3 regions of the Hydrogenophaga sp. ANAO-22 genome follow, and region 1 is predicted to be linked to each of the others. Evidence: predicted binding sites of a transcription regulator. Region 1 holds the regulator's gene; each other region holds the start of a gene.
What was found. The regulator LexA, encoded in region 1, represses DNA repair genes until DNA is damaged. The targets are predictions, from matches to a motif close to ACTGTATNNNNATACAGT.
Positions count from the first base shown of each region.

Region 2: ABSY19_RS04725 (DNA topoisomerase IV subunit B) is a predicted target of LexA. The motif match lies at 5,813-5,830, and genes of this name have one in related genera.
Region 3: recA (recombinase RecA) is a predicted target of LexA. The motif match lies at 5,633-5,650, and genes of this name have one in related genera.

Region 1 covers NZ_CP159956.1:5,687,579-5,697,849, reverse strand. Annotated here, with positions in the region: gene xseA (exodeoxyribonuclease VII large subunit) at 1-503, opposite strand, end outside; gene ABSY19_RS27750 (MotA/TolQ/ExbB proton channel family protein) at 862-1,509, shown strand; gene ABSY19_RS27745 (biopolymer transporter ExbD) at 1,506-1,940, shown strand; gene lpxK (tetraacyldisaccharide 4'-kinase) at 1,960-3,030, shown strand; gene ABSY19_RS27735 (Trm112 family protein) at 3,066-3,272, shown strand; gene kdsB (3-deoxy-manno-octulosonate cytidylyltransferase) at 3,269-4,054, shown strand; gene adk (adenylate kinase) at 4,211-4,867, shown strand; gene ABSY19_RS27720 (DUF6152 family protein) at 4,929-5,408, opposite strand; gene ABSY19_RS27715 (hypothetical protein) at 5,425-5,844, opposite strand; gene ABSY19_RS27710 (asparaginase) at 5,849-6,811, opposite strand; gene lexA (transcriptional repressor LexA) at 6,951-7,628, shown strand; gene ABSY19_RS27700 (hypothetical protein) at 7,770-8,135, shown strand; gene ABSY19_RS27695 (D-2-hydroxyacid dehydrogenase family protein) at 8,252-9,259, shown strand; gene ABSY19_RS27690 (FimV family protein) at 9,330-10,271, opposite strand, start outside.
Region 2 covers NZ_CP159956.1:1,009,168-1,019,438, reverse strand. Annotated here, with positions in the region: gene ABSY19_RS04765 (JmjC domain-containing protein) at 1-488, shown strand, start outside; gene ABSY19_RS04760 (hypothetical protein) at 520-1,029, shown strand; gene ABSY19_RS04755 (hypothetical protein) at 1,220-1,567, shown strand; gene bamC (outer membrane protein assembly factor BamC) at 1,655-2,770, opposite strand; gene dapA (4-hydroxy-tetrahydrodipicolinate synthase) at 2,799-3,698, opposite strand; gene ABSY19_RS04740 (class I SAM-dependent methyltransferase) at 3,774-4,328, opposite strand; gene ABSY19_RS04735 (hypothetical protein) at 4,328-4,456, opposite strand; gene ABSY19_RS04730 (MFS transporter) at 4,453-5,694, opposite strand; gene ABSY19_RS04725 (DNA topoisomerase IV subunit B) at 5,855-7,825, shown strand; gene parC (DNA topoisomerase IV subunit A) at 7,944-10,271, shown strand, end outside.
Region 3 covers NZ_CP159956.1:3,154,847-3,165,117, reverse strand. Annotated here, with positions in the region: gene sucD (succinate--CoA ligase subunit alpha) at 1-66, opposite strand, end outside; gene sucC (ADP-forming succinate--CoA ligase subunit beta) at 82-1,242, opposite strand; gene argC (N-acetyl-gamma-glutamyl-phosphate reductase) at 1,414-2,325, shown strand; gene ABSY19_RS15260 (MFS transporter) at 2,427-3,986, shown strand; gene recX (recombination regulator RecX) at 3,996-4,457, opposite strand; gene recA (recombinase RecA) at 4,475-5,596, opposite strand; gene ABSY19_RS15245 (MarR family winged helix-turn-helix transcriptional regulator) at 5,731-6,249, shown strand; gene ABSY19_RS15240 (response regulator) at 6,350-7,024, shown strand; gene ABSY19_RS15235 (sensor histidine kinase N-terminal domain-containing protein) at 7,140-8,519, shown strand; gene ABSY19_RS15230 (glutathione S-transferase family protein) at 8,524-9,174, opposite strand; gene ABSY19_RS15225 (DNA topoisomerase III) at 9,197-10,271, opposite strand, start outside.

The DNA of each region.
Region 1 (10,271 bases):
GCCGTGACCACATCGCGCAAGGCCGCCGCACCCAGGGACGTGACGATGCCGATGCTGCGCGGCTGCACGGGCAGCGGACGTTTGCGGGCCTCCTCGAACAGGCCCTCGGCCTCCAGCTGGGCCTTGAGCTTGAGGAATTGTTCAAACAGCGCGCCCTGCCCCGCGGGCTGCAGCGACTCGACAATGAGCTGCAGATCGCCGCGCGCACCGTAGACATCGAGCTTGCCACGCGCCTCGACCAGCTGGCCATCGCGCGGGGCAAAACTCAACTGCTCGGCCGAGCGCCTGAACATGGCGCAACGCACCTGGCCGATGTCGTCCTTGAGCGAAAAATAACAATGGCCGCTGGCCGCCCTCGAAAAGCCCGAAAGCTCCCCCCGAACCGCCACCGGATTGAATCGGGCCGACACGGTGTCGGCCACGGCTCGCATCAGCGGACCAACTGCCCACACACGCCGCGCGGACGGCTGATCGGCATCGAACAAGGATTCAGCCACGCGCATCTCCGGGGCAAATGTGTCCACAAGCCGCGCCGTTGCTGGCGATGTCGAAACACCCTTCAATGGCGCCGCGCGATGCCGCCAAGAGCCTTGATTCCAAAGACATTTGCAGTGCCTGTTTTGTGATCGACGTGTCGCCGGCCCTGCCAGGACGGGGGTTCGTGCGCATCGCGGGTGAGTTTTTCACAAAGTTATCCACAGAATTTGTGCATCAGGGAGAGGAATCAGGCCCGACTGGCTGGACGGCATGGGCAGGGGCCGAATGGTCGGTCCCTTCAGAGGGCCGCACATGGGCCTGAGACATAATCGTTCGCACCCTCAAGGCCACCCGCGTCCGGTGGCACTAGCCTGGAGTTCTGATTTGTTTTCCATCATACAAGCCGCTGGCTGGCCCATCTGGCCCCTGATCGCCTGTTCCGTGCTCGGCATGGCCCTGGTCATCGAACGCTTCGTCAGCCTCAAAACGCGCAAGATCTTCCCGCCCAAGCTGCTCGACGAAGCCATCATGGTCTCGCGCAACGGCATCCCGGGCCCGGACGTGGTCAAGCAGCTTGAACAGAACTCCGTGCTGGGCACGGTGCTCGCCACCGGTTTCCGCACCTACAACGTCAACCCGCGCGCCACCGAAGACGATCTGCGCGCCAGCCTGGAAGGCGCGGGCCGCGAGGCCGCCGCCAAGCTGCAGCGCTACCTGGGCGCGCTGGCCACGATCGCGTCGGCCGCGCCCCTGCTGGGCCTGCTTGGCACCGTCATCGGCATGATCGAGATCTTTGGCTCGCAGGCGGTGGACACCGTTGGTGCCGTGCCCGGCATGGGCAACCCCGGCCAGCTCGCGCACGGCATCTCGATCGCCCTCTACAACACCGCGTTCGGCCTGATCATCGCCATCCCCGCGCTGATCTTCTGGCGCTACTTCCGCGCCCGGGTGGACAGCTACCTGCTGTCCATGGAACTCGCGGCCGAGCGCTTCGCCCGGCACCTGCTGAGCCTGCGGAAGCCCACGCTATGAACTTCCGCACCGGTGAGCACGATGAGCCCGAGATCAACCTGATCCCGTTCATCGACATCCTGCTGGTGGTGCTGATCTTCCTGATGCTCACCACCACTTACAGCAAGTTCACCGAACTGAAGGTGAACCTTCCCGTGGCCGATGCGCAGGCGCCCAAACAGAACCCGCGCGAGATCGTGGTGGCGGTGGGCAGCGACGGCCGCTACTCCATCAACCGGCAGGTGCTCGAGGGCGCGGGCGTCGAGGTCCTCACGCGCGTGCTCTCGGAAGCCTCGCAGGACAACCGCGACACGGTCATCGTCATCAGCGCGGACGCCGCCGCCACCCACCAGTCGGTCATCAATGTGATGGACGCCGCCCGCCGGGCTGGCCTGGTGCAGATCACGTTCGCCACCCAGCAGACGGGTGCCCCCGCCCGCGGCAAACCCTGACGCGCCACGGGTGCCCGCCATGAGCCAGGCCCAGGGGCAGACGCGGGAAGCCGCCTGGCTGCGGCGCGCCCAGCAACGCGGCCCGCTGTCCTGCCTGCTCTGGCCCGTCTCCCTGCTGTACCGCTCGCTCGTGGCCCTGCGCCGCGGGCTGTATGCCCGTGGGCTGCTGAAGGTTCACCAGATCGATGTGCCGGTCGTCGTGGTCGGCAACGTGGTGGTCGGCGGTGCGGGCAAGACACCCTGCACCATCGCGCTGGTCAAGCACCTTCAGGTGCAGGGCTGGCATCCCGGTGTGGTCTCGCGGGGTCATGGCCGGCACGCCACCGGCGTGACCCATGTGCACGCCGACACGCCAGCCAGCGAAGCCGGGGACGAGCCCCTCTTGATCCACCAGCGCACTGGCGTCCCCGTCTGCGTGGCGGCTCGCCGGGTCGATGCCGCGCGCGCGCTGCGCGCCACCCACCCCGACGTGGATGTGCTGGTGTGCGACGACGGGCTGCAGCACCTCGCGTTGGCGAGGCAACTGGCCATCGCGGTGTTTGACGACCGCGGCGTGGGCAACGGTTGGCTGCTGCCCGCCGGCCTGCTGCGCGAACCCTGGCCGCCCGCGCGCCACGCGCCGTTCAGGCCCGACCTTCTCCTGCGGCAAGGCCGCGCCGGTGCACCGGCCGCCACGGGTGTGGCGGCGCCGGACATGTCCGCGTTCGGGGCGGTGCGGCAACTGGCCGCCCATGCCGTCGGCCCCCGGGGCCAGCGCATCGAACTGTCGCGATTGAAGGGCGCGCCGCTGACCGCGGTTGCCGGCATCGCCCGGCCCGAGGTGTTCTTTGACATGCTGCGGGAGGCCGGCCTCGCCCCCACGCAGCAGGTGGCCCTGCCGGATCACGCCGACCCGGCGGCCTACGCCGAGCTGGTGCACGGCGCGCGGCACCCCTTGGTCTGCACCGAGAAGGACGCGACCAAACTCTTTGCCCTTTTGCCGGCAGACGGCTCCGCGCAAGCCTGGGCCGTCCCGCTCGAACTCACGCCCGACCCGGCGTTTTTCGAGGCGGTCGACGCCCATCTGGCCGCCTGGCGCCCCGCGCCTTGAAACCCGGATCCAGCCGGCGCGACTATCATTCCGCCATGGACACCAAACTGCTCGAACTGCTGGTCTGCCCGGTCACCAAGGGCCCTCTGATCTTTGACCGCGACAAGCAGGAACTGCTCTCGCGCAGCGCGCGACTGGCCTACCCGGTGCGCGACGGCATTCCCATCCTGCTCGAACACGAGGCCCGCACGATCAGCGAAGAGGAAGCGGCGCGCCCATCGGCCCCCGCCCCGCTCGCATGAGCCTGCCCACCGCGGCGGCCGACTTCACCGTCCTCATTCCCGCCCGGCTGGCCTCCACTCGCCTGCCCGACAAACCCCTGGCCGACATCGCCGGCGTGCCCATGGTGGTGCGCGTGGCGCAGCGCGCGATGCAGAGCGGCGCCTCGCGCTGCGTGGTGGCGGCCGACGATCCGCGCATCGTCGACGCCTGCGCCGCCCACGGCGTGCAAGCCCTGCTCACGCGAACCGACCACCCCTCCGGCAGCGACCGCCTAGCCGAAGCCTGCGCCCTGCTCGGCTTGGCGGATGAGGCGTTGGTGGTCAATGTGCAAGGCGACGAACCACTGATCGAGCCGACGCTGATCGACGCCGTGGCGGCCGAACTGCGGCGCCGCGACGATTGCGTAATGAGCACCGCCGCCCACCCCCTCGACAGCACGACCGACTTCCTCAATCCCAATGTGGTGAAGGTGGTGCTCGACCGCATGGGCACCGCGCTGTACTTCAGCCGCGCACCCATCGCCTGGTGGCGCGATGGCATGGCACCCGGCCAACCCATGAGCACGCTGCCGACCCCTGCGCCACTGCGCCACGTCGGCATCTACGCCTATCGCGCCGGCTTCCTGCGGCAGTTTCCCCAGCTGGAGCCTTCGTCGCTGGAAGCCATCGAGTCGCTGGAGCAATTGCGCGTGCTCTGGCACGGCTACCGCATCGCGGTGCACATGACGGCCCATGCACCGGGCCCCGGCGTGGACACGCCGCAAGATCTTCAACGGGTGCGCGAGCTGCTCGCCAAGGCCTGAATTACGGGCCTTGCGGCGGGCGGCGGAGCCCTTTTCCTGTCAGCCAGAGCGAAGGGTGCCCGTGCTATCCTCGACCGGTCGCCCCGGCTCCCACGCCCTGGGGCCGCCGCTCGAGACAAGCGGCCACGCCATTGAAACTCTGAAAAAAGGAAAGCGATGAGACTGATTCTGTTGGGCGCCCCGGGTGCCGGCAAAGGAACGCAAGCCACGTTCATTTGCCAAAAATACGGCATCCCCCAGATCTCCACCGGCGACATGCTGCGCGCGGCGGTGAAGGCCGGCACCCCCCTGGGGCTGCAAGCCAAGGCCGTGATGGAATCCGGCGGTCTGGTCAGCGACGACCTCATCATCAACCTGGTCAAGGAACGCATTGCCCAGTCCGACTGCGCCAACGGCTTCCTGTTCGACGGCTTCCCGCGCACCATTCCGCAGGCCGATGCCATGAAGTCCGCCGGCGTGAAGCTGGACTACGTGCTGGAAATCGACGTGCCGTTCGACGCCATCATCGAACGCATGAGCGGCCGCCGTTCGCACCCCGCCTCGGGCCGCACCTACCACGTCAAGTTCAACCCGCCCAAGGTGGAAGGCAAGGACGACGTGACCGGCGAACCGCTGATCCAGCGCGAAGACGACAAGGAAGAGACCGTGAAGAAGCGGCTCGAGGTCTACAGCGCACAGACCCGTCCCCTCGTGGACTACTACAGCAGCTGGGCGCGCTCGGACGCGGCCGCCGCGCCCAAGTACCGCGCCATCAGCGGCATGGGCTCGGTCGAGGACATCACGGCACGCGCCTTCGAGGCGCTGTCGAAGTAAGCCACCCCGGCGTCCCGCAGAACACCCGGCCACGTGCCGGGTGTTCTGCTTTCAGAAGAACTCAAGCCGGGCTGGAGCGCAGGCCGTAGGCCTTGCCCTCCAGAAACACGTACTCGGCGCGCAGGATCGCTTCGCCCTTCTCGTCCTTGAACGTGAAGCCCACGGTGGACAGGGAGGCCCCGGTCTTGACCTCAGGCATCTGCCATTGCCCCAACCGGAACAGCGGCGCCAGTTCGATCTCCCAGCGCCGGTCGCGGCGCGTGGGCAACACGGTCTTGGCCAACAGCGCGGGCCCGTCGATGCCCGCCGTCTGGGCAGGCAAAGGGCGTTGGCCGAGGTCGGTCGGCAGGCGCAGGGCCTCGGGCAACTCCAGCACCAGCTCGGCGTGCGGGTTGCGCCACTTCACCTCGACCACCCGCCCCTCCAGGTAGATCGGCCGGTCCTGGTCGAAGCTGCTCCAGCCATGGTGGGCCAGCGCCCCACCCGCCCAACCCCCCAGGCCCAGCCAGGCGCCGGTCTGAATCACATCACGTCGTTGCATGAAGATCTCCTTCCCATCACACGTAACCGATCCAACGGCCGCAGGTCAGCACCAGCAGCCACAAGGCCGACGACAGCAGCATCAAGAGGCGCGCGGTGCGGTCCTGGCACTGCAGCGATCGGCGGGCGTGAAACCAGCCGGCGTTGCATCCCGCCAGCATGATCAACACCATCTTGGCTGTGAACACGCGATTGGCCAGCAGTTCCCCGGCCTGGGTACCGAACATCAGAAGGCCCGACACGGCGGCCAGCGCGAAACCCACCGCCACCAGGCCCAGGCTCAGTTTCGCTAGAGGCTCCATAGGCAGGCTCTGGCCCCAGCCGAACACCCGCAGTTCCAGCAGCGTCAGGTTGCCGAGCAACAGCGCCACGCCCAGCAGATGGGCCACTTCCAGCATGGGGTACGCCCAGGCGTGGGCACCGAGCGCGGCGAACATCGCGTCATTCCATCAGCAGGTCCAGCGCCAGCGCCAACCGGGCCTTGACCGGCGAGAGCCCGGCCGAGTGCGCGAACGGCAGGCCAGCGTGCGGCACCACCCTTCCGCGCGCACAACGCGTCGCCAGCACCACCCGCACCCCTTGTGCCTGCGCGGCATTCAGCGCATCGGTCAGCGCCTGGTGAACGGTGCCGTTGCCCGTGCCGGCCACCACGATGCCCCGCAAGGGACGGGCAGCGCCTGGCGCCATCAAGGCCCGCACCAGGCTGCCGTCCGCGTCGGCATGGCTGGTCACCAGTTCGACCCGAGGCAGGGCATCGGCCGCCAGGAAGCGGGCCAGCGGGGCTGGATCGTGGGAAGCAACGGAGGCGCCCCGGGATCGGAAACGGCGCACCTCCCCCTCCTCCACACAAGCCAGCGGCCCCGCGTCTCCGGAGTCAAAAGCGTCCAGGCGGTAAGTGTGCACCTTCGCCACCTCCAGCGCGCCGTGCACCTCTCCGGCACACACCACCACCACGCCGGCCTCCCCCTGCCGCACCACGGCCAGCGCGTCGGCAAGATTCTGCGGCCCATCCGGCACCAGCGCGGAAGCCGGGCGCATCGCGCAGGTCAGCACCACGGGCTTGGTGGGTTGGAGCAGGCGCTGCAGCACGAACGCCGTTTCCTCCAGGGTGTCGGTGCCGTGCGTCACGATCACCGCGGACACCTGGCAATCGTCCAGATGCACCTGGAGCCGTGCCGCCAGCGCCTGCCACACCGGCAGGCCCATGTCCTTGCTGTCGATCTGGGCGACTTGTTCCACTGCCAGAGGCATGCCGGCCAAAGCCGGCACGGCCGCCACCAGATCGGCCACGCCGACCTGCCCCGCCACGTAGCCCACATTGTCGCCCGCCTGCGCCGCACGCCCGGCGATGGTGCCGCCCGTGCCCAGGATCACGAGCCGCCGGCCCTGATTTGTGTCCACCACTTGCCAATCCTTGAAAACTGGTTAAAAATACAGATACTGGATAAGAAAACAGGTATCAGCCACTTCCCGCGTTGTTCCTGTCTTCCCAGATGGCGTTCCCCTTGGCCACCACGTTCCCGACGAGGTCCTCATGCTCGACATGCCCCATACCGCACCGAAGCTCACCGCCCGGCAGCAACAGATTCTGGAATTGATCCAGACGGCGATCGCACGCACCGGCGCACCGCCCACCCGTGCCGAAATTGCCAGCGAACTCGGGTTCAAGTCGGCCAATGCCGCCGAAGAGCATCTGCAAGCGCTGGCGCGCAAGGGCGTGATCGAACTGGTCAGTGGCACTTCGCGAGGCATCCGCCTGCGCAGCGAAGACCTGCAGTCCATCAACGATTCGCGCGGGCGCCAGCTTACACTGCCGATCCCCAGCCTGGCCCAGCTGGTGCTCCCCCTGATCGGTCGCGTCGCAGCCGGTTCGCCCATCCTGGCGCAGGAGCATGTGGACCAGACCTACCAGGTCGAGCGCAGCCTGTTCCAGCGCACGCCCGACTACCTGCTCAAGGTGCGTGGCATGTCCATGCGCGACATCGGCATCATGGACGGCGACCTGCTCGCCGTGCAGGCCACGAAGGAAGCCAAGAACGGCCAGATCGTGGTGGCCCGCCTGGGTGACGACGTCACCGTCAAACGCTTCATGCGGCGCCAGCACCTGATTGAATTGCACGCGGAAAACCCCGACTACAAGACCATCGTCGTCGAGCCGGGCGAACCCTTCGAAATCGAAGGACTCGCCGTGGGCCTGATCCGCAACAGCTTCCAGCTCTGACCGATCCCGGTCCGTGTCGCCTCAGCAGGTGGCGGGCGTTTGGTCCCGGTGGGTGCACAACCCACCACAAGGACACATCCCTGCGAAGGCGTTTGATTTTGCAATCCTGCCTGTGTTCAACCCCACCCAATGGAGTTTCGCATGGGAAAAATTTTCAACACCAACACGTGGCGCGCCCCTTTGCAGTTGATCGACTGCTGGTTGCCCTCTCCCGCTCTTCGCCGGGCACCGGCCGCCAACGAGCCCGTGGCCACGCGGGCTGTGCAGCGATTTGCGCGTGCCGGGTGGCTCAAGCGCGCCAGCACGGCCCGCACGTCACCTGTCTTGCGGGCCGTGCCACCGGCAGCGGAGCCTGTGCCTCGCGTGCGCGTGCTGCAGCAGACTGGTCCCGCGGCAGCGCACCGGGCCGGTGTCAGGCTGGTGATCTCGGGCCGCATCAACGATGTGTGCGCCGAACTCGATCGACTGGCCGACCAGGAACGCCAGCTGTCCACGCGCGCGGCCTGAACTCGGCCGCCGCCAGCGAGCACACGGCCATCCTCCAGGCTCCCGGCGCGCCGTGCCTGCTTGTAACCAGGGGTCAGCGGCCCGGAAGGCCTGGGAGGTGAAGGCACAATAGGGTCATGAATATTGTGATCCTTGATGACTATCAGGACGCTGTGCGCAAACTGCGGTGTGCCGAGAAACTGGAGCCTTACCCGGCCAAAGTCTTCACCAACACGGTCAAGGGCGTGGGCCAGCTGTCCATCCGATTGCGCGATGCCGATGTGCTGGTCCTGATCCGGGAACGCACCGCCATCACCCGTCAACTGGTTGAAAAACTCCCCCGGCTCAAACTCATCGCCCAGACCGGGCGCGTGGGCGGGCATGTGGACGTCAATGCCTGCACCGAGCGTGGCATCGCGGTGGCCGAGGGCGTGGGTTCACCCGTCTCCACCGCCGAGCTCACCTGGGCCCTGATGCTTGCGGCCATGCGCCGCATCCCGCAATACGTCTCCAACCTCAAGCATGGCGCCTGGCAACAGGCCGGGCTGAAGGCCGCGGCCATGCCGGCCAACTTCGGCGTGGGCATGGTGCTGCGTGGCAAGACGCTGGGCATCTGGAGCTACGGCCGCATCGGGCAGATGGTGGCAGGTTACGGGCGGGCCTTCGGCATGCGCGTGATCGTGTGGGGCAGCGAAGAAAGCTGTGCCCGCGCCGCGTCCGATGGTTTCGATGTGGCCCCCAGCAAGGCAGCCCTGTTTGAAACGGCCGACGTGCTGAGCCTGCACTTGCGGCTGAGCGAGACCAACGCGGGCTGTGTGACACCCGAAGACCTCGCCGCCATGAAGACCTCCGCGCTGCTGGTCAACACCTCCCGCGCCGAGCTCATCCAGCCCGAGGCGCTGATCGCCGCGCTGAACCGGGGTCGCCCGGGCATGGCCGCGATCGACGTGTTCGAATCCGAGCCCATCCTGCAAGGCCATGCCCTGCTGCGGCTCGAAAACTGCATCTGCACGCCCCACATCGGCTATGTCGAGCAGGACAGCTACGAGATGTACTTCTCCTCCGCGTTCGACAACGTGGTCAACTACATCAAGGGCACACCGACCAATATCGTCAATCCAGGCGCGCTGCAGGTTCGACGCTGATGGCTGCGATCGACCTCACCCCAGAAAAAACGCCGGTTGTCACCGGCGTTTTTTCTGGGTCCCAAGGGCGTCAGCGTTTGCCATCCGGCTTCGAGCCTGGCTCGTCGTCGGGCGGCATGAAGTCCAACACCTCGAAATCGATCAGGTTGCTCAGGGGCAGGTCCTGGGCGTCACCCGCCTTGGCGGTCGGCTCCACAGGCGGCGATACCTCTGGCAACAAGGCCTCGAAGGCAGAGAACTCGGAGAGGTCGTTCAGGTTGATGTCCAGGCCCAGGTGGGAGGACGCAGGCACCAGCACACCCAGGTCCATCGGCTGGGTGTTGCGACCGCCAGCAGGCTCTTCAGCGACGGGGGGCTTCTTGCCGGCTGGCGCGCTCGGACGCCGGCCGTCGGCTTTCAGCGGTTGCATGTTCGTGTGCCGGAATTCGCTGTGCTTTGCCGCGGACGGCTCGTCTCGCTTGATCAGCTCCTTGGCCATCGCGTGCAACAGCAACAGCTCCCGGTACGCCTCGAGATCGAACACCTCGACTTCGTCGTCGCTGGCGTCGCGGAAGATCGATTCCTCGATCAGGTCCAGCACCCGGGGCTCCGGCCACAGCGACTGAATGCGGCTGAAGGCCGTTTCGTAGGCTTCAAGGCCTCGGCCACCGTCGGTGTAGCGGTTGAAGGGCGGCGCGCCGGCATTGAAGACGTGGTTGAACTCGTCGCGCAGGGCGTCGTAGTCTTCGCGGCGCCCCAGGCGGTGATAGAGCTTGAACAGATCCAGGTAAGCCAGGGGGCTGGGCTCATGGCTCTCGGCCAGGTGGTTGCGCAGCACCTGGATGGCCTGTTCGTCCTCACCCAGCGACACGAAAAAGTCGGCCTGCTGCTGAATGTCGAACAACTCTTCCGTGGCCACCGAACGGGAGATGCCCAAGGCGCTCGGTGAAAAATCCCGACGGTCGCGCGATGGCAGCGCAACCGCCGATTCCGGCTGTGGATCGCTCTCGCGCGCAGCGGCGCCATCGAGGGC
Region 2 (10,271 bases), 1.2 Mb from region 1:
CGCCGCAGCGCGGCGGCCTGGCGGGTGAACTGCTGCAGCGCATGGCCGATGAGCTGGACGACGACACCCTCTTTCGTGACCCGGGGCAGCCCGCCACCGCGACCCCGGCGGCCATGCCCGCCGCGCTCGAAGCCTTCGCGGTGGACGCTTTGCAGCGCCTGCTGGCGGAACGCCAGTCGCTGGCCTGCGCGCTGGGCGAGGTCATGACCGAGCCCAAGCCGCGCATCTGGTTCGACGAACCCGAGGGGGACTGGGCGCCGGGTGCCTTGCGGCTGGACCGGCGCACGCGCATGATGTACGACGAACGCCACATCTTCATCAACGGCGAGAGTTTTCGTGCCGGTGGTGCCGATGCCCGACTCATGCGCGCGCTGGCCGACCAGCGCGCGCTGGACCAGCGGCAGGTGGTCCGCGCGAGCGAAGGTGCGCAAGCCCTGCTGCAGGACTGGTTCGACGCCGGCTGGCTGCACCGCATCGAACCCGCTTGAGGCGCTGTGGGCGCCTCGTCAGGAGACCCGCATGACCGATCCCCTGGATGCTTCGATCGCCGCGCTGCCCGAAGGCCGACTCTCCGGCCGCGTGGCCTTCATCGACCTGATCCGGCAGGCCTTCGCCACGGCGGCGCAGGAGGGCTGGCCGCGCATGGTCCTGTGCGACGCGGACTTCGCCGACTGGCCGCTGGGCGAACGCGATGTGGTGGCTTCGCTCAATGCGTGGTCGCAACGCGGCCGTTCGCTGCACCTGCTGGCGCGCGACTACAGCGTGTTGCGGCAGATGCACCCACGTTTCGTGCAGTGGCGCAGCACCTGGGGGCACCTGGTGGAGGCGCAGGCCTGTGCCAGTGCCTCGGTGGGCGAACTGCCCAGCGTGTTGTGGTCACCGGCCTGGACGCTGCAGCGGCTGGACCCCCTGCGATGCACCATGGTGGTGAGCCGCAGCGCGGAGCGCCGCGTGGCCCTGCAGGAGCAGCTGCAGGAGTGGGCGCTCAAGAGCACGCCCGCTTTCCCGGCGTCCACACTGGGGCTGTGAGCAAAGGTAAAAACAACCCCTCTCGCTTCTTGCACCAGGACGGGGCGGTATCATCCGCGCGGCAGGGGAGGGTTGTCACGTCAACCCACTCCGCTGGATGGCCTCCCGTCACACAACACCCAGGGTGCGTGGAACCTTTCCGAACCGGTCGTTCGACCGCCTGTCTTTCTCATCCATTGGAACTGTCATCATGAAAAAAACCATCCTGCTCGCCAGCCTGTTGGCCGCCATCGCCTTGACCGCCTGCGGCAAGAAGGAAGAGGCACCGGTCGCCGCACCGGCACCGGCCGCTGAACCCGCTCCGGCCGCTGCTGCGCCTTCCATGGCCGGCGCTGCCGAATCCGCCAAGGAAGCCGGCGCTTCCGCCGTCGATGCCGCCAAGGAAGCCACCGCTGCCACCGTGGACGCTGCGAAGGAAGCCGGTGCCGCCACCGCCGACGCCGCCAAGGCCGCAGGCGCTGCCACCGCGGACGCCGCCAAGGAAGTGGCCGACAAGGCCAAGGAAGCCGCCGCCGATGCCAAGGCCGCTGTGAAGTGACCCAGCCCTGAGGGGCAGGCCCGCGCTGCGGGCCGGTCAAAGAAAAAGCCGCCCTCGGGCGGCTTTTTTTCTTGGTGCGTGGCGTTCTTACTTGAGGTCTTCGGCCAGCAGTTTGGCAATGCGCTGCGCGGACGCCGAGCTGTCCGGCCGACCCTGGCTGTCGAGCACCGCGACGGTGGTCTGGTTCTCGACGCTCTTGACCGACACGCGGAAGCGCTCGGTCGAGGCCTCGGTCTTCGAAGCGCCGAACATCTTGGCGAAGAAACCTGGCTCCTTGGCGTTGACCACAGGTTCGACATAGCGCACGAAGTAGAGGCCCTGGCTGCGGTCGCGGTCTTCCACGGTGAAGCCCGTGCGATCGAGCGACAGGCCGACACGGCGCCACGCGCGGTCGAAGTTGTCGTCGAACTGCACCACGGGCGCGTTGTTCACCATGGCGACACGCGCCGCGGCCTGCACCGGCGCGCTGGCGGTCACGGCCCGAGATTGCGCCTCGCTCACGCCGAGCTTGACCATCAGGCGGCGCAGGAACTCGGTTTCCAGTTCCACGTCGGCCGGGCGCGGCTGCCACACGGTCTGGTCTTTTTCCTTGGTGGAATAGACCTCCACCATGCCGCGGTGGCTGATGTAGATCTCGGTGCCGCCGTTGGCGGTGCGTTCGAAGCGGGTGCGGAAACGGTCGCGTTCGCCGGTGGAGTAGAGGTTCTCGAACACCTTGCCGATGGTTGAGCGGATGAAGTCCTGCGGCAGCTTGGCGCGGTTCTCGGCCCAATCGGTTTCCATGATGCCCAGGCCTTCCTGGTCGATGTCGAGCAGGAAACCGTTTTCCTGCCAGAAATCGCGCACCGGGCTCCAGAGCTTGTCGGCCGGGCGGCTCACCACGAGCCAGCGCTGGTTGCCCGCGCGCTCGATGCGCACGTCGCCCACGCTCACGGCGGCGGTGCTGGCGGCCGTGGCCTGCGCGGGTTGGGCGGTTTCATAGCCGCTGGCAGTGACCACCGAGCCGGGCACGTTGTAGCGCGAATCCCGGGTGAGCTGGCTCAGGTCGGGCGGCACGTCCAGGGTGCTGCCGCGCTTGGCGCTCTTGTAGTCGATCTTGTCTTCCTGCAGCATCGAGCAGCCCGAGACCACGAGGGCGGCGGCGGCCAGGAGGCCCAGGCGGGTCAGGATGCGCGGGGTCGAGGACAGGGTTCGGTTGGACATGAATGGGGCTCGGTAGGAACGAAAGGGGTCAGGAAATGAGGCCGGCCTGCTTCAGCGCGCCTTCGACCACGGGCGCCAGGGAGCGCGTCATGGGGGTCATCGGCAGGCGCATGGCTTCGTTGCACAGGCCCATGCGGGCCATGGCCCACTTGAGCGGGATCGGGTTGGCTTCCACGAACAGGTTCTTGTGCACCGGCATGAGCTGGAGCTGGATCGCCATGGCGCGCTTGACGTCGCCCGCGATCGCGGCCACGCACAACTCGTGCATCAGGCGCGGGGCGATGTTGGCGGTGACGCTGATGTTGCCCTGGCCACCACACAGCATGAGGGCCACGGCGGTCGGGTCGTCGCCCGAGTAGATCGAGAAACCCTTGGGCACGTCGCGGATCAGCCACTGCGCGCGCTCGATGTTGCCGGTGGCTTCCTTGATGCCGACGATGCCGGGCACCTGCGCCAGGCGCAGCACGGTGTCGTGCGCCATGTCGGCCACGGTGCGGCCGGGCACGTTGTAGAGCACGGTGGGCAGGTCGCCCACGGCTTCGGCGATCGCCTTGAAATGCTGGTACTGGCCCTCTTGCGTGGGCTTGTTGTAGTAGGGCACGACCTGCAGCTGGCAGTCGGCGCCCACGCTCTGGGCGAAGCGCGCGAGCTCGATGGCCTCGGCGGTGGAGTTGGCGCCGCAGCCGGCCATGATGGGCACGCGCTTGGCGCCGTGCGTCTTGGCCTGCTCGACCGAGACGCGGATGATCTCGCAGTGTTCCTCGACGTTGACCGTGGGCGATTCGCCCGTGGTGCCGACCACGCCGATGCAGTCCGTGCCCTCGGTGATGTGCCAGTCGATCAGTTTGCGCAGCGTGGGGTAGTCGACGCTGCCGTCTTCATGCATGGGCGTGACCAGGGCCACGATGCTGCCGGTGATGGGGTTCATAGGCTAAAGGCTCAAATGGAGGCGTCCACCCTGCATCGCCCCGGTGGGGCGGGCAGCGCGCGCGAATCTTGCATTCTACCCAGTGGCATCCAGCGGATACCTGGGGGGCGGCACGGGGGTCCCGGGCCGTTTTCGCACCGCCGCCAGGCGCTGGACAAAGCGCTCGGGGCGGTCGCAGAAACCATCTTCATAGGCCACCACGTGCAGACCCTGGCTGGCCTGCAAAAGTTCGCCCGGTTGCAGCAGAAAGTCGGGCCGCGAGGGCTTGCCCACGCTCTCGTTGCCGGCCGCGAAGGTCTCGTACAGCAGCAGGCCGCCTTCGGCCACGCTGTCCACGATGCGGGGCAGCAGGGCGCGCCAGAGGTAGTTGGTGACGACCACCGCGTCGAAACGCTCGCCGTCGAACGGCCAGGGCCCGTTCTCGATGTCGGCCAGCACGGCGCGGCCCAGGGGCTGCACGGCGGCGATGGCCTCGGGCGAGCGGTCCACGCCGGTGACGGGGTGGCCCCGCTGGGCGAACCAGCGCAGGTGGCGACCCTGGCCGCAGGCCACGTCGAGCACCGAACCGCCGGTGGGCACCAGGTGCGACCAGCGCCGCACCCACGCCGAAGGCGCCTCGGAGCCATGCATCAGAAGCAGCTCCAGATCTGGTCGGCCAGGTTCACAAGGAACTCGGGCCGGTGGTAGAGCGCGAACGTCGCCAGCAGGGCCGCGCCAGCCGCGGCCCAGGCCAGGGCGCGCACGGCCACAGGCTTCACGCCGCGGCTCCCACGCGCTGCGGGGCGCGCGCGATCGGGCCTTCGCGCACCGGCAGGTTCACCAGCCCGGCGAACACGCCCAGCGCGATCGCGAGGTACCAGACGATGTCGTAGCTGCCGGTCCTGTCGTACAGCACGCCGCCCAGCCACACGCCCAGGAAGCTGCCGATCTGATGGCTGAAGAAGATGAAGCCGCCCAGCATGGACATGTGGGCCACACCGAAGATCTGCGCCACCACCGCGTTGGTGGGCGGAATGGTGGAGAGCCAGAGCAGGCCCATGACGGCGGAGAACACGTAGACGCTCATGGGCGAGAGCGGCGCGATCAGGAACACGGCGATCACCGCGGCGCGCGCGAAGTAGATGAAGGCCAGGATGTGGCGCTTGGCCAGGCGCTGGCCCAGCGCGCCAGCGGCATAGGTGCCGATCACGTTGAACAGGCCGATCAGCGCCAGCGCGTAGCTCGCCACCTGGGGCGACAGGCCGTGGTCCTTGAGGTAGCTGGGCATGTGCACGCCGATGAACACCACCTGGAAACCGCAGACGAAATAGCCGGCCATCAGCAGCTGGAAGCTGCGGTAGCGGAAGGCCTCGCGCAAGGCCTGGCCAATGGTCTGTTCGCGGTGCACCGGTGCGCCGCCCGCGAAGCCCGGTTCGCGCAGGCCCAGGGCCAGCGGCATCACCAGCAGCACGGCGCCCGCGAGGAACAGCAGGGCCTGTTGCCAGCCGAAGCTGCTGATCAGCCAGCCTTCCACCGGCACCATCAGGAACTGGCCGAACGACCCGGCCGCGGCGGCCACGCCCATGGCCCAGGAGCGCTTCTCGGCCGGAATCTGCCGGCCGATCACGCCGTAGATCACCGCGTACGTGGTGCCGGCCTGGGCCGCGCCGATCAGCACGCCGGTGGTGAGCGCGAAACCCAGAGAGGAGGTGCTCAGCGCCATCCCGGCCAGACCCAGGGCATAGGCCACCGCACCGCCGATCAGCACGCGGAAGGCGCCGAAACGGTCGGCGGCCATGCCGGCGAAGATGCCGAAGATCCCCCAGGACAGGTTCTGGATCGCCAGGGCGAACGAGAACGTCTCGCGGGACCAGCCCTGCGCCTGGGTGATGGGCTGCAGCCACAGGCCGAAGCCGTGGCGGATGCCCATGGACAGGGTGACGATCAGGGCGCCGCAGGCCAGCACCTGCAGGGCAGAGAGGCGGGGCGGGGTCGGGAGGGTGGGGGTCGAGGGCATTCGGGAACTGTAGCGAAGATGGATGGGCCTTGCCTGTCACGGGCATGCCGCGAAGGCTTGATATTTTCCCGCGCCACTGATGAATCGCGCGCATCGCTGGTCGGCCTGAAGCCGAAAGTCTGTATTTGCATACAGTCTTCGGGGCATACAATCCGCCCCCATGGCGACCCAAACACCCAACGAATACTCCGAAGGCTCGATCCGCGTCCTCAAGGGGCTGGAACCGGTCAAGCAGCGGCCGGGCATGTACACCCGCACCGACAACCCGCTGCACATCATCCAGGAAGTGCTGGATAACGCGGCCGACGAGGCCCTGGCCGGGCACGGCAAGAAGATCAAGGTCACGCTGCACGCCGATCATTCGGTCAGCGTGGAAGACGACGGCCGGGGCATCCCGTTCGGCCTGCACCCCGAAGAAAAGGCCCCGGTGGTCGAACTCGTGTTCACCCGCCTGCACGCGGGCGGCAAGTTCGACAAGGGCAAGGGCGGCGCCTACAGCTTCTCCGGCGGCCTGCACGGCGTGGGCGTGAGCGTGACCAACGCGCTCTCCACCCGGCTGGAAGTGACCAGTTTCCGCGAGGGCCAGGTGGCCAAACTGGCGTTCTCCGCTGGCGACGTGATCGAACCGCTGGTGATCTCGCCCAAGGGCGCAGACGACCGCAAGCAGGGCACCACGGTGCGCGCCTGGCCCGACGCCAAGTACTTCGAAGCCGCCACCCTGCCCATGGCCGAGCTCACCCACCTGCTGCGCAGCAAGGCGGTGCTGATGCCGGGCGTGAGCGTGACGCTGGTGAACGAAAAGACCAAGGACACCCAGACCTGGCTCTACAAGGGCGGCCTGCGCGACTACCTGCAGCAGACGCTCACCGGCGAGCCGGTCATTCCCCTGTTCGAAGGCGAAGGTTTTGCCGACAGCGGGCACGACAGCTTCGCCGAAGGCGAGGGCGCGGCCTGGTGCGTGGCCTTCACCGAAGACGGCCAGCCGGTGCGCGAGAGCTACGTGAACCTGATCCCCACCAGCGCCGGCGGCACGCACGAAAGCGGCCTGCGCGACGGCCTGTTCCAGGCGGTCAAGGGCTTCATCGAACTGCACGCGCTGCTGCCCAAGGGCGTGAAGCTGCTGCCCGAAGACGTGTTCGCGCGCGCCAGCTATGTGCTCTCGGCCAAGGTGCTCGACCCCCAGTTCCAGGGCCAGATCAAGGAGCGCCTGAACTCGCGCGACGCCGTGCGCCTGGTCGGCAGCTTCGTGCGCCCCGCGCTCGAACTCTGGCTCAACCAGCACGTGGACTACGGCAAGAAGCTCGCCGAGCTGGCCATCAAGGCCGCGCAGTCGCGGCAGAAGGCCGGCCAGAAGGTCGAAAAACGCAAGGGTTCGGGCGTGGCCGTGCTGCCCGGCAAGCTCACCGACTGCGAGAGCAAGGACCTCGCGCACAACGAGGTGTTCCTGGTCGAGGGCGACTCGGCCGGCGGCAGCGCCAAGATGGGCCGCGACAAGGAAAGTCAGGCCGTGCTGCCGCTGCGCGGCAAGGTGCTCAACACCTGGGAGGTCGAGCGCGACCGCCTGTTCGCCAACACCGAAATCCACGACATCGCGGTCGCCATCGGCGTGGACCCGCACGGCCCGAACGACACGCCCGACCTCAGCGGCCTGCGCTACGGCAAGGTCTGCATCCTGTCCGACGCCGACGTCGACGGCTCGCACATCCAGGTGCTGCTGCTCACGCTGTTCTTCCGCCACTTCCCCAAACTCATCGAGGCCGGCCACGTGTACGTGGCGCGCCCGCCGCTGTTCCGCGTGGACATCCCCGCGCGCGGCAAGAAGCCGGCGGCCAAGCAGTACGCGCTGGACGAAGGCGAGCTGCACGCCATCCTCGACAAGACCGCCAAGGACGGCGTGGCGCCCGAGAAGTGCCAGATCAGCCGCTTCAAAGGCCTGGGCGAAATGAGCGCCGAGCAGCTGTGGGACACCACCCTCAACCCCGATACGCGCCGCCTCATGCCGGTCGTGCTCGGCGCGATCGACTTCGCCGGCACCGAAGCGCTCATCACCAAGCTCATGGGCAAGGGCGAAGCCGCCTCGCGCCGCGAGCTGATGGAGTTGCATGGCGACTCGGTCGAAATCGATATCTAGTTGAACTCCCCCCGCGCCGCTTCGCGTCACCCATCAGGGGCGACACTGGCAGACCGGCAGAGCCGGATCTGCGGTGTCCTTGACCGAATCGCCGCCTTGAACGAAGAACTGATTTGCCATGACTGAAACTCCTGAACTGCCGCTGTCCGCGCCGGACGACGACGGCATGAACCTCGCGAACTACGCGCAGCGCGCCTACCTCGAATACGCGCTTTCGGTCGTGAAAGGCCGCGCCCTGCCCGACGTGTGCGACGGCCAGAAACCGGTGCAGCGCCGCATTCTCTACAGCATGGACCGCATGGGGCTGGGCTTCAGCGGGCCCAACCGCAACACGGCCGCGCGCCCGGTGAAAAGCGCGCGCGTGGTCGGCGACGTGCTGGGCCGCTTCCACCCGCACGGCGACCAGGCCGCCTACGACGCGCTGGTGCGCATGGCGCAGGACTTCGCGCAGCGCTATCCGCTGATCGACGGCCAGGGCAACTTCGGCTCGCGCGACGGCGACGGTGCCGCGGCCATGCGTTACACCGAAGCGCGCCTGGCGAAGATCACCACCCTGCTGCTCGACGAGATCGACGAGGGCACGGTGGACTTCGTGCCCAACTACGACGGCTCCACCGTCGAGCCCAAGCAGCTGCCCGCGCGCCTGCCGTTCAACCTGCTCAACGGCGCCAGCGGCATCGCCGTGGGCCTGGCCACCGAGATCCCCAGCCACAACCTGCGCGAGGTGGCCGACGCCTGCGTGGCGCTGGTGAAGAACCCCAAGCTGGCCGACGACGAGCTGTTCGCGCTGCTGCCCGGGCCTGACTACCCCGGTGGCGGCCAGATCATCAGCCCGGCCGGCGACATCGCCGATGCCTACCGCACCGGCCGCGGCAGCCTCAAGGTGCGCGCGCGCTGGAAGATCGAAGACCTCGCGCGCGGTCAGTGGCAGCTCGTGGTGACCGAGCTGCCGCCGGGCGTGAGCACGCAGCGCGTGCTCGAAGAGATCGAGGAGCTCACCAACCCCAAGGTGAAGGCCGGCAAGAAGGCGCTGACGCAGGAACAGACGCAGCTCAAGGCCAGCATCCTCATGGTGCTCGACGGCGTGCGCGACGAGTCGAGCAAGGACGCGCCCGTGCGCCTGCTGTTCGAGCCCAAGAGCAGCCGCATCGAGCAGCAGGAACTCATCACCGCGCTGCTGGCCCACACCAGCCTGGAAACCTCGGCGCCGATCAACCTCACCATGGTCGGGCTCGACGGCCGGCCGACGCAGAAGTCGCTGCGGCAGATGCTCACCGAGTGGATCGAATTCCGCCAGGGCACCATCACCCGGCGCTCGCAGCACCGCCTCACCAAGGTGCTGGACCGCATCCACATCCTCGAAGGTCGGCAGCTGGTGCTGCTCAACATCGACGAGGTGATCCGCATCATCCGCCACAGCGACGAGCCCAAGGCCGCGCTGATCGAGCGCTTCAAGCTCAGCGACCGCCAGGCCGAGGACATCCTGGAAATCCGGCTGCGCCAGCTGGCGCGGCTCGAAGCCATCAAGATCGAGCAGGAACTCAAGGAGCTGCGCGAAGAGCAGGGCAAGCTCGAAGACATTCTGGGCAACCCCGGCAGCCTCAAGCGCCTGATGATCAAGGAGATCGAGGCCGACGCCAAGACCTTCGCCGACGAGCGCCGCACGCTGATCCAGGCCGAGAAGAAGGCCGTGGCCGAGATCAAGGTGGTGGACGAGCCGGTGACGGTGGTGATCTCCAGCAAGGGCTGGGTGCGAGCGCGCACCGGCCACGGCCACGAGGCCGGCAGCTTCGCGTTCAAGGCCGGCGACGGCCTGTACGGCACCTTCGAGTGCCGCACGGTGGACACGCTCATCACCTTCGGCAGCAACGGGCGCGTGTACTCGGTGCCCGTGGCCAGCCTGCCGGGCGCGCGCGGCGACGGCCAGCCCATCACCACGCTGATCGAACTCGAAAGCGGCACGCAACCGCTGCACTACTTCGCCGGCCCGGCCAATGCGGCGCTGCTGCTCAGCAGCAGTGGCGGCTATGGTTTCCTGGCCACGGTGGAGAACATGGTGTCGCGCCAGCGCGGCGGCAAGACCTTCCTCAACCTCGGCGAAGGCGAAACGCCGTGCGCGCCGTCGCACGCGGCTTTCGCCTCCGGCGGCGTGCCGCTGGTGCCGGCCACGCACGTGTGCTGCGCCTCCACCGGCGGGCGCATCCTCACCTTCGAGATCGGCGAACTCAAGCTGATGGAGAAGGGCGGTCGCGGCCTGATGCTGATCGACCTCGAAGCCAAGGACACCCTGGCCGGCGCCGCCGCCTACACCCGCAGCGTGAAGATCGAAGGCATCGGGCGCGGCGGCAAGGAGCGCGAGGAAACGCTGGAGATCCGCAGCCTCAACAACGCGCGCGCCGCGCGGGCCCGCAAGGGCAAGGCGGCCGACCTGGGCTTCAAGCCCAGC
Region 3 (10,271 bases), 2.5 Mb from region 1:
CTGGCCCGTCTTGCCCGTGATGCCCTGGGTGATGACCTTGGTGTCTTTGTTGATGTAGATGGACATGATGTTTCTCCGGGCTTACTTGACGGCAGCAACGATCTTGGTCGCCGCTTCGGCCATGGTGTCTGCGGCGATGATGGGCAGGCCGGATTCGGCCAGCAGCTTCTTGCCCAGCTCTTCGTTGGTGCCCTTCATGCGCACCACCAGCGGCACGGACAGGTTCACGGCCTTGCAGGCGGTGATCACGCCGGTGGCGATGGTGTCGCACTTCATGATGCCGCCGAAGATGTTGACCAGGATGCCCTTGACGTTGGGGTTCTTGAGCATGATCTTGAAGGCTTCCGTCACCTTCTCCGCGGTGGCGCCACCGCCCACGTCCAGGAAGTTGGCGGGCTCGCCACCGAACAGCTTGATGGTGTCCATGGTGGCCATGGCCAGGCCGGCGCCGTTGACCAGGCAGCCGATGTTGCCGTCCAGGCTGATGTAGGCCAGGTCGAACTTGGAGGCTTCCACTTCGGCCGGGTCTTCTTCGTCCAGGTCGCGGTAGGCCACGATCTCAGGGTGGCGGAACAGGGCGTTCGCGTCGAAGTTGAACTTGGCGTCCAGCGCCATCAGGTTGCCCTTGGAGTCGCAGTTCAGCGGGTTGATTTCCACCAGCGACGCGTCCGTGTCCATGTAGCACTTGTAGATCTTGGAGAAGATGTCCACGGCCTGGTCGACGGAGGCGCCGGTCAGGCCGATGGCCGCGGCGACCTTCTTGCTCTGCTCGGCGGTGATGCCGGTCAGGGGATCGATCATCTCGGTGATGATCTTTTCGGGCGTGGCGTGCGCCACTTCCTCGATGTCCATGCCGCCTTCGCTCGAAGCGATCAGGGCCACCTTCTGCGTCGCGCGGTCGGTCACCAGCGAGACGTACAGTTCGTTCTTGATGTCGGCGCCGTCTTCGATGTAGAGGCGGCGAACCTTCTGGCCTTCGGGGCCGGTCTGGTGCGTCTTGAGCTGCATGCCCAGGATTTCGCCGGCCAGGCGCTTGACGTCGTCCACCGACTTGGCCACCTTCACGCCACCGCCCTTGCCACGGCCACCGGCGTGGATCTGGGCCTTGACCACCCAGATCGGGCCGCCGAGCTTTTGAGCGGCTTCCACCGCCTCTTGCACCGTAAATGCCGCAATGCCGCGGGGCACGGGCACACCAAACTGGCGCAAGATTTCCTTGCCTTGGTATTCATGGATCTTCATGAGGTGTCTCTCAGGAACAGGTAAAAGAGTGACGGCCGAACCGGGGTGGCCGCTGGGTGGGCACTGAAAACAGCAACCCGGGACTGTATCATGGTGCAACGCACCAAAAGCGCGCATTCGACGCGCGGGTTTGGTAATCCCCCTGAATCCAACTGACAAGGCAGAGCGGCCATGGCCAAGGTTTTCATCGACGGCGAAGCAGGCACCACCGGGTTGCAGATTCGCGAGCGCCTGCAAGGCATGCCGCAGATCGAACTCGTGAGCATCGCACCCGAGCGCCGCAAGGACCCGGTCGCCAAGCGCGAGCTGATGGCGCAGGTCGATCTGGTCATCCTCTGCCTGCACGACGACGCGGCGCGCGAGTCGGTCGCCATGATCGACGCCCTGCCCGGCCAGCAGCCCAAGGTCATCGACGCCTCTACCGCCCACCGCACCGCACCCGGCTGGGTGTTCGGCTTCCCCGAACTCGCGCCGGGCCAGCGCGACGCGGTGGTCAACGCCCGCCGCGTGGCCAACCCGGGCTGCTATGCCAGCGGCGCCATCGCCCTGCTGCGCCCGCTGGTCGACGCCGGCCTGCTGCCCGCCGACTACCCGGTCTGCCTGCCGGCCGTCAGCGGCTACTCGGGCGGAGGCCGCACCATGATCGAGGCCTACGAAAAAGGCGAAGCCCCGGCCTATGAGCTGTACGCCCTGGGCCTCAAGCACAAGCACATCCCGGAAATCCTGGCCTACACCGGCCTCACGCGCCGGCCCATCTTCGTGCCATCCGTCGGCAACTTCGCACAGGGCATGTTGGTGCAGTTGCCCCTGCACCTGGACACCCTGCCCGGCCAGCCCACGCTGGCCGACCTGCACGCGGCCTACGCGAAGCACTACGCGGGCAGTGAATGGGTGAGCGTGCAACCGGCGACCGAAGACGGCAAGCTCGACGCCCTGGCCTTGAACGACACCAACCAGCTCGAAATCCGCGTGTTCGGCAACGCCGAGGCGAAGCAGGCGGTGGTGGTGGCCCGGCTGGACAACCTGGGCAAGGGCGCCAGCGGCGCCGCGGTGCAGAACCTGAAGCTGATGCTCGGCCTGTAAGGCTGGGCGGCGGGTTGTCGAAACGCCCGGCCCTGGTTCGTCGTACCCCAGGATGGCGCCGGATCTCGGCGTGATCCACCGCCGAACCTTGAGGAAACCCCATGCCTGCCACTCCGCCAGCCATCGAGATCGCTCCACCCCGGGCCACGCGCCGCGAATGGGTGGCGCTGGGCGTGATCGCCCTGCCCTGCCTGGTCTATGCCATGGACCTCACCGTGCTCAACCTCGCGCTGCCCGCCATCAGCGCCGACCTGCGTCCTTCGTCCGCGCAACTGCTCTGGATCATCGACATCTACGGCTTCATGGTCGCCGGCCTGCTGATCACCATGGGCACGCTGGGCGACAAGATCGGGCGGCGCCGGCTGCTGATGATCGGGGCGGCGGCGTTCGCGGCCGCCTCGGTGGCGGCGGCCCTGTCCACCACCGCGCAGGCCCTCATCGCCACGCGCGCGCTGCTCGGCGTCGCCGGCGCCACGCTGGCGCCGTCCACGCTCTCGCTCATCTCCAACATGTTCCGCGATGAGCGCGAGCGCCGCATCGCCATCGGCATCTGGATCTCGAGCTACTCGGTGGGTGGCGCGATCGGCCCGCTGGTGGGAGGCGTGATCCTGCAGTACTTCGCCTGGCCCGCGATCTTCTGGGCCGCGGTGCCGGTGATGTTGCTGCTGTTGGCGGTGGGCCCCTTCCTGCTGCCCGAGTACCGCGACCCCGAGGCGGGCCGGCTCGACCTGGGCAGCGTGGCGCTCTCGCTCACCGCCGTGCTCGGCGGCGTGTTCGCGCTCAAGCAGGCGGCCGAAGGCCATGTGGACGCGCCGACCTGGGTGGCCGCGGCGCTCGGCCTCGCGGCGGGCGTGGCCTTCGTGCGGCGCCAGCGCCGCATCGCCTACCCGCTGCTCGACCTGCGGCTGTTCGGCCAGCCCCGCTTCGCGGCCGCCATCTGCACCTACGCCCTCACCTCGTTCGCGATGTTCGGCGTCTACATCTTCATCTCGCAGCACCTGCAGCTCGTGCTGGGCCTCTCACCCCTGGTGGCGGGCGTGTGCACCGTGCCCTGGGCCCTGTCGTTCGTGGTCGGTTCGATGCTGACACCGGCCATCGCGCAACGTTATTCGGCGCCCCGCACCATGGTGACGGGGCTGGCGGTGGCTGCGGTCGGCTTCGCGGGCGTGGCGCTGGTCGATGGCCCCCATGGCCTGCTCGCGCTGGTCGCGGGCATGACGCTCATGGGCATCGGCATGGCGCCGGTGTTCACGCTGGGCAACGACATCGTCATCAGCTCGGCGCCGCCCGAGCGCGCGGGCGCGGCATCGGCCCTGTCGGAAACCAGCGCGGAGCTGTCCGGCGCTCTGGGCATCGCGGTGTTCGGCAGCATGGCCACGGGCCTGTACCGCGCCGGCATGGCGGGCCAGTTGCCGGCGGGCCTGCCCCAGGAGGCCGTGGCCGAAGCCTCGACCCTGGGCGGCGCGCTGCGGGTCGCCGAAAGCCTGCCCGCGCCGCTGGCCGAGGCCCTGGGGCTGGCCGCGCGCACCGCCTTTGTCGATGGGCTGCAGGCCGCCGCGGTGCTGGGCACGGGCATCATGGTGGCCAGCGGCCTGCTGGCCTGGCGCATGCTGCGCCCGCCCCGGGCGCCGGGCGGCGCCTCGGCCACCCAGCCACGCTGACGCGCGCGTTCAGTCCTCGCTGTCGTCGGCAGGCGCGCCCTTCACCACGCGCCGCACCACCTCGGCGCCAAAGCCGCGCGTGAGCAGGAAACGCATCTGCTTGCCGCGCTCGGCGGCGTCGGCCGGCGGTCCGGCGAAGCGCTTGCGCCAGACCTCGCGCGCGCGCGCTTCTTCCGAACCTTGCAGGCCCGCCACCGCCTCGGCCACCGCCTGCGGGTCCAGCCCCTTGGCCTGCAGCTCCTGGCGCACGCGCGACGCGCCCAGGCGGGCCGAGCGCCGGTGCAGCACCGACTCCAGCACGCGCTGCTCGTTGATGAAGCCTTTGGCCTCCAGCTCGTCCAGCGCTTTCGCCAGCTCGCCGGGCTCGGTTTCGTGCACGCTCAGCTTGCGCTGCAACTCGGCGCGTGAATGTTCGCGCCCGGCGAGCAGGCGCAGCGCACGGCCTTTGAGGGAAATCTGGTCGAAGGCCATGCGCGCAAGGGCGGGGATCAGGCCGCCGACGTGGCGTCAACGTCCTTGGCCTTGGCCGCCTTCTCGGCCTTTTCGGCCTTGCCGCCCTTGGCGGGCGCCGGCGCTTCGTCCACCGGCAGCAGCGGCACGCCCAGTTCGGTGCGCACCTTGTTCTCGATCTCCACGCGCAGTTCGATGTTCTCGCGCAGGAATTCGCGCGCATTGTCGCGGCCCTGGCCGATCTTCTCGCCGTTGTAGGCGTACCAGGCGCCCGACTTCTCGATCACGCGGTGCACCACGCCCAGATCGAGGATCTCGCCCTCGCGGCTGATGCCTTCGCCGAACAGGATGTCGAACTCGGCCGTCTTGAAGGGTGGCGAGACCTTGTTCTTGACCACCTTGACCTTGGTCTCGTTGCCGATCGCTTCCTCGCCCTTCTTGATCGTGCCGGTGCGGCGGATGTCCAGGCGCACCGAGGCGTAGAACTTCAGCGCGTTGCCGCCGGTGGTGGTTTCGGGGCTGCCGAACATCACACCGATCTTCATGCGGATCTGGTTGATGAAGATGACCATGCAGTTGGTCTTCTTGATGTGCGCCGTGAGTTTGCGCAGCGCCTGGCTCATCAGACGGGCCTGCAGGCCGGGCAGCGAATCGCCCATTTCGCCTTCGAGTTCGGCCTTGGGCGTGAGCGCGGCCACCGAGTCGACCACGATCAGATCGACCGCGCCGGAACGCACCAGGCTGTCGACGATCTCGAGCGCCTGCTCGCCGGTGTCGGGTTGGGAAATGAGCAGGTCCTGCAGGTTCACACCGAGCTTCTGCGCGTACTGGATGTCCAGCGCGTGCTCGGCATCGACGAAGGCGCACTGGCCGCCGAGCTTCTGCATTTCGGCAATGACCTGCAGGGTCAGCGTGGTCTTGCCCGAGGATTCCGGGCCGTAGATCTCGACCACGCGGCCCTTGGGCAGGCCGCCGACGCCCAGGGCGATGTCCAGGCCCAGCGAGCCGGTGGAGACGACCTGGATGTCCTCGATCACCTCGCCCTCGCCCAGCCGCATGATGGTGCCCTTGCCGAACTGCTTTTCGATCTGGGCCAGCGCGGCCTGCAAGGCCTTGGCTTTTTCGCTGTTGAGGGGGTTGTTCTTGACGGCTGCGTCCATGAGGGGCTCCTGAGCGGGTGGTAGAGGTTCGCAAAGCCTGTAAATGTGTACAGGCTGGATGCTTGAGCAGGAGTTTACAGGCAGGTTGAATTCGAACAAGGTGTTATTTGGTCAGTTTGCCTTACCATCAGCGAATGCCCGACACCTCCCCTGTTTTGCCCGATGACCGCTGGCGCGGCGGCCACCTGGGGCGCCTGATGGGCCTGGCACTGCGCCGCTTCGACGAGCGCGTGCTCAGCCTGATGGCGCACGACGCCAACGTGCCGCTGGCGCTCTCGCACCTGGCCGCGAGGGCGCAGGTGGGCGCCGCGCACATCCACATCACGCGCCACCTGGGCCTGCACGGCTCGCGCCTGACCGAGCTGGCGCACCAGGCGGGCATGAGCAAGCAGGCCATGGGCGACCTGGTGACGCAGTGCGAGGCCTGGGGCCTGGTGCGGCGCGAGCCGGACGCGCGCGATGCGCGGGCACGGCGCATCGTGTTCACCGACACCGGCCTGCTGTGGCTGGAGGCGTTCCGCCAGGCCGTGGCCCAGGCCGAGGCGGAATTCCGCGCCCAGGTGGGCGACGCGGTGGCCACCGTGGTGGCGCTCGGCCTGGAGGCCTATGGCTCGGAATCGCCCGGCGCGCGGGCGGCCGTGCCACCCCGCTGAACACCGTGCCGCAGGGGCCTGCGCGGCCTAAAATGGTTCGCCCGATGCCGGGCATTCCCCGATGAAGCGCTGCCCCGGCAGCCACCCAGGAGACCTTCCCATGCGCATCCTGATTGCCGAAGACGACCACGTGCTGGCGGACGGCCTGCTGCGCAGCCTGCGCGCCGCCGGCGCGGCGGTGGACCACGTCACCAGCGGCACCGAGGCCGACGCCGCCCTGCTGACCAACAACGAGTTCGACCTGCTGATCCTGGACCTGGGCCTGCCCCGGCTGCACGGCCTGGAGGTGCTCAAGCGCCTGCGTTCGCGCGGCTCCACGCTGCCGGTGCTCATCCTCACCGCGGCCGACAGCATCGAGGAGCGCGTCAAGGGCCTGGACTACGGCGCCGACGACTACATGGCCAAGCCGTTCTCGCTGCAGGAACTCGAAGCCCGCGTGCGCGCGCTCACCCGGCGCGGCATGGGCGGCTCCACCAACACCATCCGCCACGGCCCGCTCGAATACGACCAGGCCGGCCGCGTGGCCACCATCGACGGCAAGATGGTCGAGCTCTCGGCGCGTGAACTCGGCCTGCTGGAGGTGCTGCTGCAGCGCGCCGGGCGCCTGGTGAGCAAGGACCAGCTGGTCGAGCGCCTGTGCGAGTGGGGCGAAGAGGTGAGCAACAACGCCATCGAGGTCTACATCCACCGCCTGCGCAAGAAGATCGAGAAGGGCCCGATCCGCATCGCCACCGTGCGCGGTCTGGGCTACTGCCTTGAAAAAATCGCCGGCTGAAACCGAGGCTTTGATCGAGGCCGCACCGCCGCCGGTGGCGGGCCGCCCCATCCCGAAGTCGTTCGGCCTGTTCCAGCGCGAACAGCGCAGTCTGTTCGGCGAGATCCTGGACTGGATGCTCACGCCGCTGCTGCTGCTGTGGCCGCTGTCGCTGGCCCTGACCTGGTTCGTGGCCCAAGGCATCGCGAGCAAACCGTTCGACCGCGCGCTGGAGTTCAACCTGCAGGCGCTCACGCAGTTCGTGGCGAACCAGAACGGGCAGATCAGCTTCAACCTCAACGCGCAGGCGCGCGACCTGCTGCGCGCCGACGACAGCGACCTCGTCTACTACCAGGTGATCGACCCGCGCGGCAAGCTCGTCAGCGGTGAGCTGGACTTTCCCCGCCCGCGCGAGGACGAGACGCCCGAGGCCGGCCGCGTGCTGCTGCGCGACGATGTGGTGCGCGGCGATGAGGTGCGGGTGGCCTACACCTGGCTCGAGCGCAACGACGCCCAGCACCTGGTGCTGATGCAGGTGGCCGAGACACGCGGCAAGCGCTCCACGCTGGCGGCGGAAATCATCAAGGGCGTGATGGTGCCGCAGTTCGTCATCCTGCCGCTGGCCGTGCTGCTGGTGTGGCTGGCGCTGGTGCGTGGCATCCGCCCGCTCAACGAGCTGGAGCAGCGCATCCGCGCGCGCAAGCCCGACGACCTGAGCCCGATCGAGGAGTCGGCCATTCCGCAGGAGGTCGCGCCGCTGGTGTCGTCGATCAACGACCTGCTCACGCGCCTGAAGGCCTCGCTCACCACGCAGCGGCGCTTCCTGGCCGACGCGGCGCACCAGCTCAAGACGCCGCTGGCCGGCCTGCGCATGCAGGCCGAACTGGCCCAGCGCGAGAGCAACGCGGAGGAAATCCACAGCTCGCTCAAGCAGATCGCGCGCTCCAGCTCACGCGCCACGCACACCGTGAACCAGCTGCTCGCGCTGGCGCGCGCCGAGACCACCGGCCGCACCCTGCCCAGCGCGCGCGTGGACCTGGCGCGCCTGGTGCGCGGTGTGGTGCAGGACTCGGTGCCGCGCGCGCTGGAACACGGCATCGACCTGGGCTGCGAAGGCCCCGAGGAGGTGCCGGAAGACTGTCTGATGGACGGCAACCCCATCCTGCTGCAGGAGATGGTGCGCAACCTGGTGGACAACGCGATCAACTACAGCGGGCGCGGCGGCGTGGTCACCGCGCGCGTGCTGATCGATCCGTTCAGCGGCGTGCAGATCCTGCAGGTGGAGGACAACGGCCCGGGCATTCCCGAGAGCGAACGCGAGTTCGTGCTGCAGCCGTTCTACCGCGCGCTGGGCACCAACGTGGACGGCTCGGGCCTGGGCCTGACCATCGTGCAGGAGATCGCGCAGCAGCACGGCGCCACGGTGCTGATCGACAGCGCGCACCCCGAGCGCAACCCGCCCGGTCTGCTGGCCTCGGTGCGCTTCACCCCGAAGACGCCCCGACTGCCGGCCTGAACGTTCAGGCCTTGGGCTTGTAGATGTTGAGCATCAGCTTTTCGCGCTCGACCGCGCGCGCCACCGGCGGCAGCGCGGCGAAGCGCTGGGCCAGGTCCCAGGTCGCCGGCTGGGTGGTGGGATCGATGCCCGCAAAACCGCCCCAGCGCAGCAGCGTGAGCGCGTAGGCGTCCAGCGCGCCGGGGCGCTCGCCCATCATCCAGGGCGAGGCCTGCCTGGCCATCCCCTCGATCTCGTCCAGCAGGCCCTTGTAGGTCTTGGCGGCGTGGGCGCGGATCGCCTGCTTGGCGGCCTCGTCGTCGGTGAACTTGTCCGGCATGAACACGTGCGTGAAGGTGGGGTGCACGGTGTTGTTCATCCAGGTCAGGGTCTGCAGCGCGCGCGTGCGCGCCAGGCCGGACGCCGGCAGGATGCCCGCCTCGGGCAGCTTCGCATCGAGGTGCAGCAGGATGGCCACGATCTGCGTGATCACCTGGCCATCGTCCACCAGCACCGGCACCTGGCCACGCGGGTTGATCGCCAGGTACTCGGGGCTGCGCTGCTCGTTCTTGTGCAGCTTGACGCTGTGCGGCTCGAACGCGGCGCCGGAGAGCTCCAGCATGCTGTGGGGCACGAAGGAACACGCGCCGGGGGCGAAATAGAGAGTCAGGCTCATGCGGAAATCCTCTTGAAAACAATCAGCTCAGGTGCTGGCCCACGATGCCGGCGATCTCGAACATGGTGACCTGCGGCTTGCCGAACACGGCGGCGAGCTTGGCATCGGCGTTGACGCGGCGCTTGTCGGTGGCGTCCTGCAGGCCATTGGCCTTGATGTAGTCCCACAGCTTCTTCACCACCTCGGGGCGGGACACCGGGCCTTCGCCGATCACCGCGGCCAGGGCGGCGCTGGGCTGCTTGCCGCTGGCCGCCGTGGTCTTGCGCGGTGTCTTGGGCGTCTTGGCCGCCGCGGCTTTCTTGGCCGCGGGTGCCTTCTTGGCGGGCGCGGCCTTCTTCGCCGGGGCGGCCTTGGCCGGCGCGCCGGCGGCGGTCTTGCGTGGCGGGAACTTGCTCGCGCGCGGCTCGAACTCGAAGTTCACCTTGCCAGCCTCCTTGTCCCAGGCCAGGAAGGCCTTGAACGCGCGGCGCGTGCGCATGGAGACAAACTTGTCGAGCAGGTCGGTCTTGCCGGTCTCCAGCAGCTTGTTCATCTGCTCGCGCGCCACCGGCTGTTGCAGGATGATCTTGCCGCTCTTGAAGTCGCACGTGGGCGTGGGCTGGGCCAGGGTCGGCACCGATTTTTCGCACACGTAGTTGCTGCCGTGCTCGTGCACCGGGCTGCCGCACTTGGGGCAGGCGCCGAGCGACTCGCTGCCGGTGAAGTCCACCAGCTCGCCGCTTTCTTCGCCCTTCTTGTCGTCGCCGAAGTCGAACTCCAGCTTCCAGTTCTTTTCTTCTTCGTTGAACTTGATCACGATCTCGGCCACGAAGGGCCAACCCGCCTTGGAGCGGAAGCCTTCGAGCGGGCCGATCTTCTTGTCGCGCAGCAGCTGTTCGGCCTCCTCGGGTTCGAAGGTTCGCCCGGCGGGCGACTTGCCGAACGAGAAGCCGCAGCCCTCGCTGTTGCCGTCGGCCCCGGTGCAGGTGTAGCGGCGGTAGTTTTCCTTCACCACGCCGCCGCAGTTCGGGCAGGGCGTGGACAGCGTGGCGTAGTTGCCCGGAATGGTGTCGCGGTCGTATTCCTTGGCCTTCTTCACCATGCGCTCGGTCATGGCG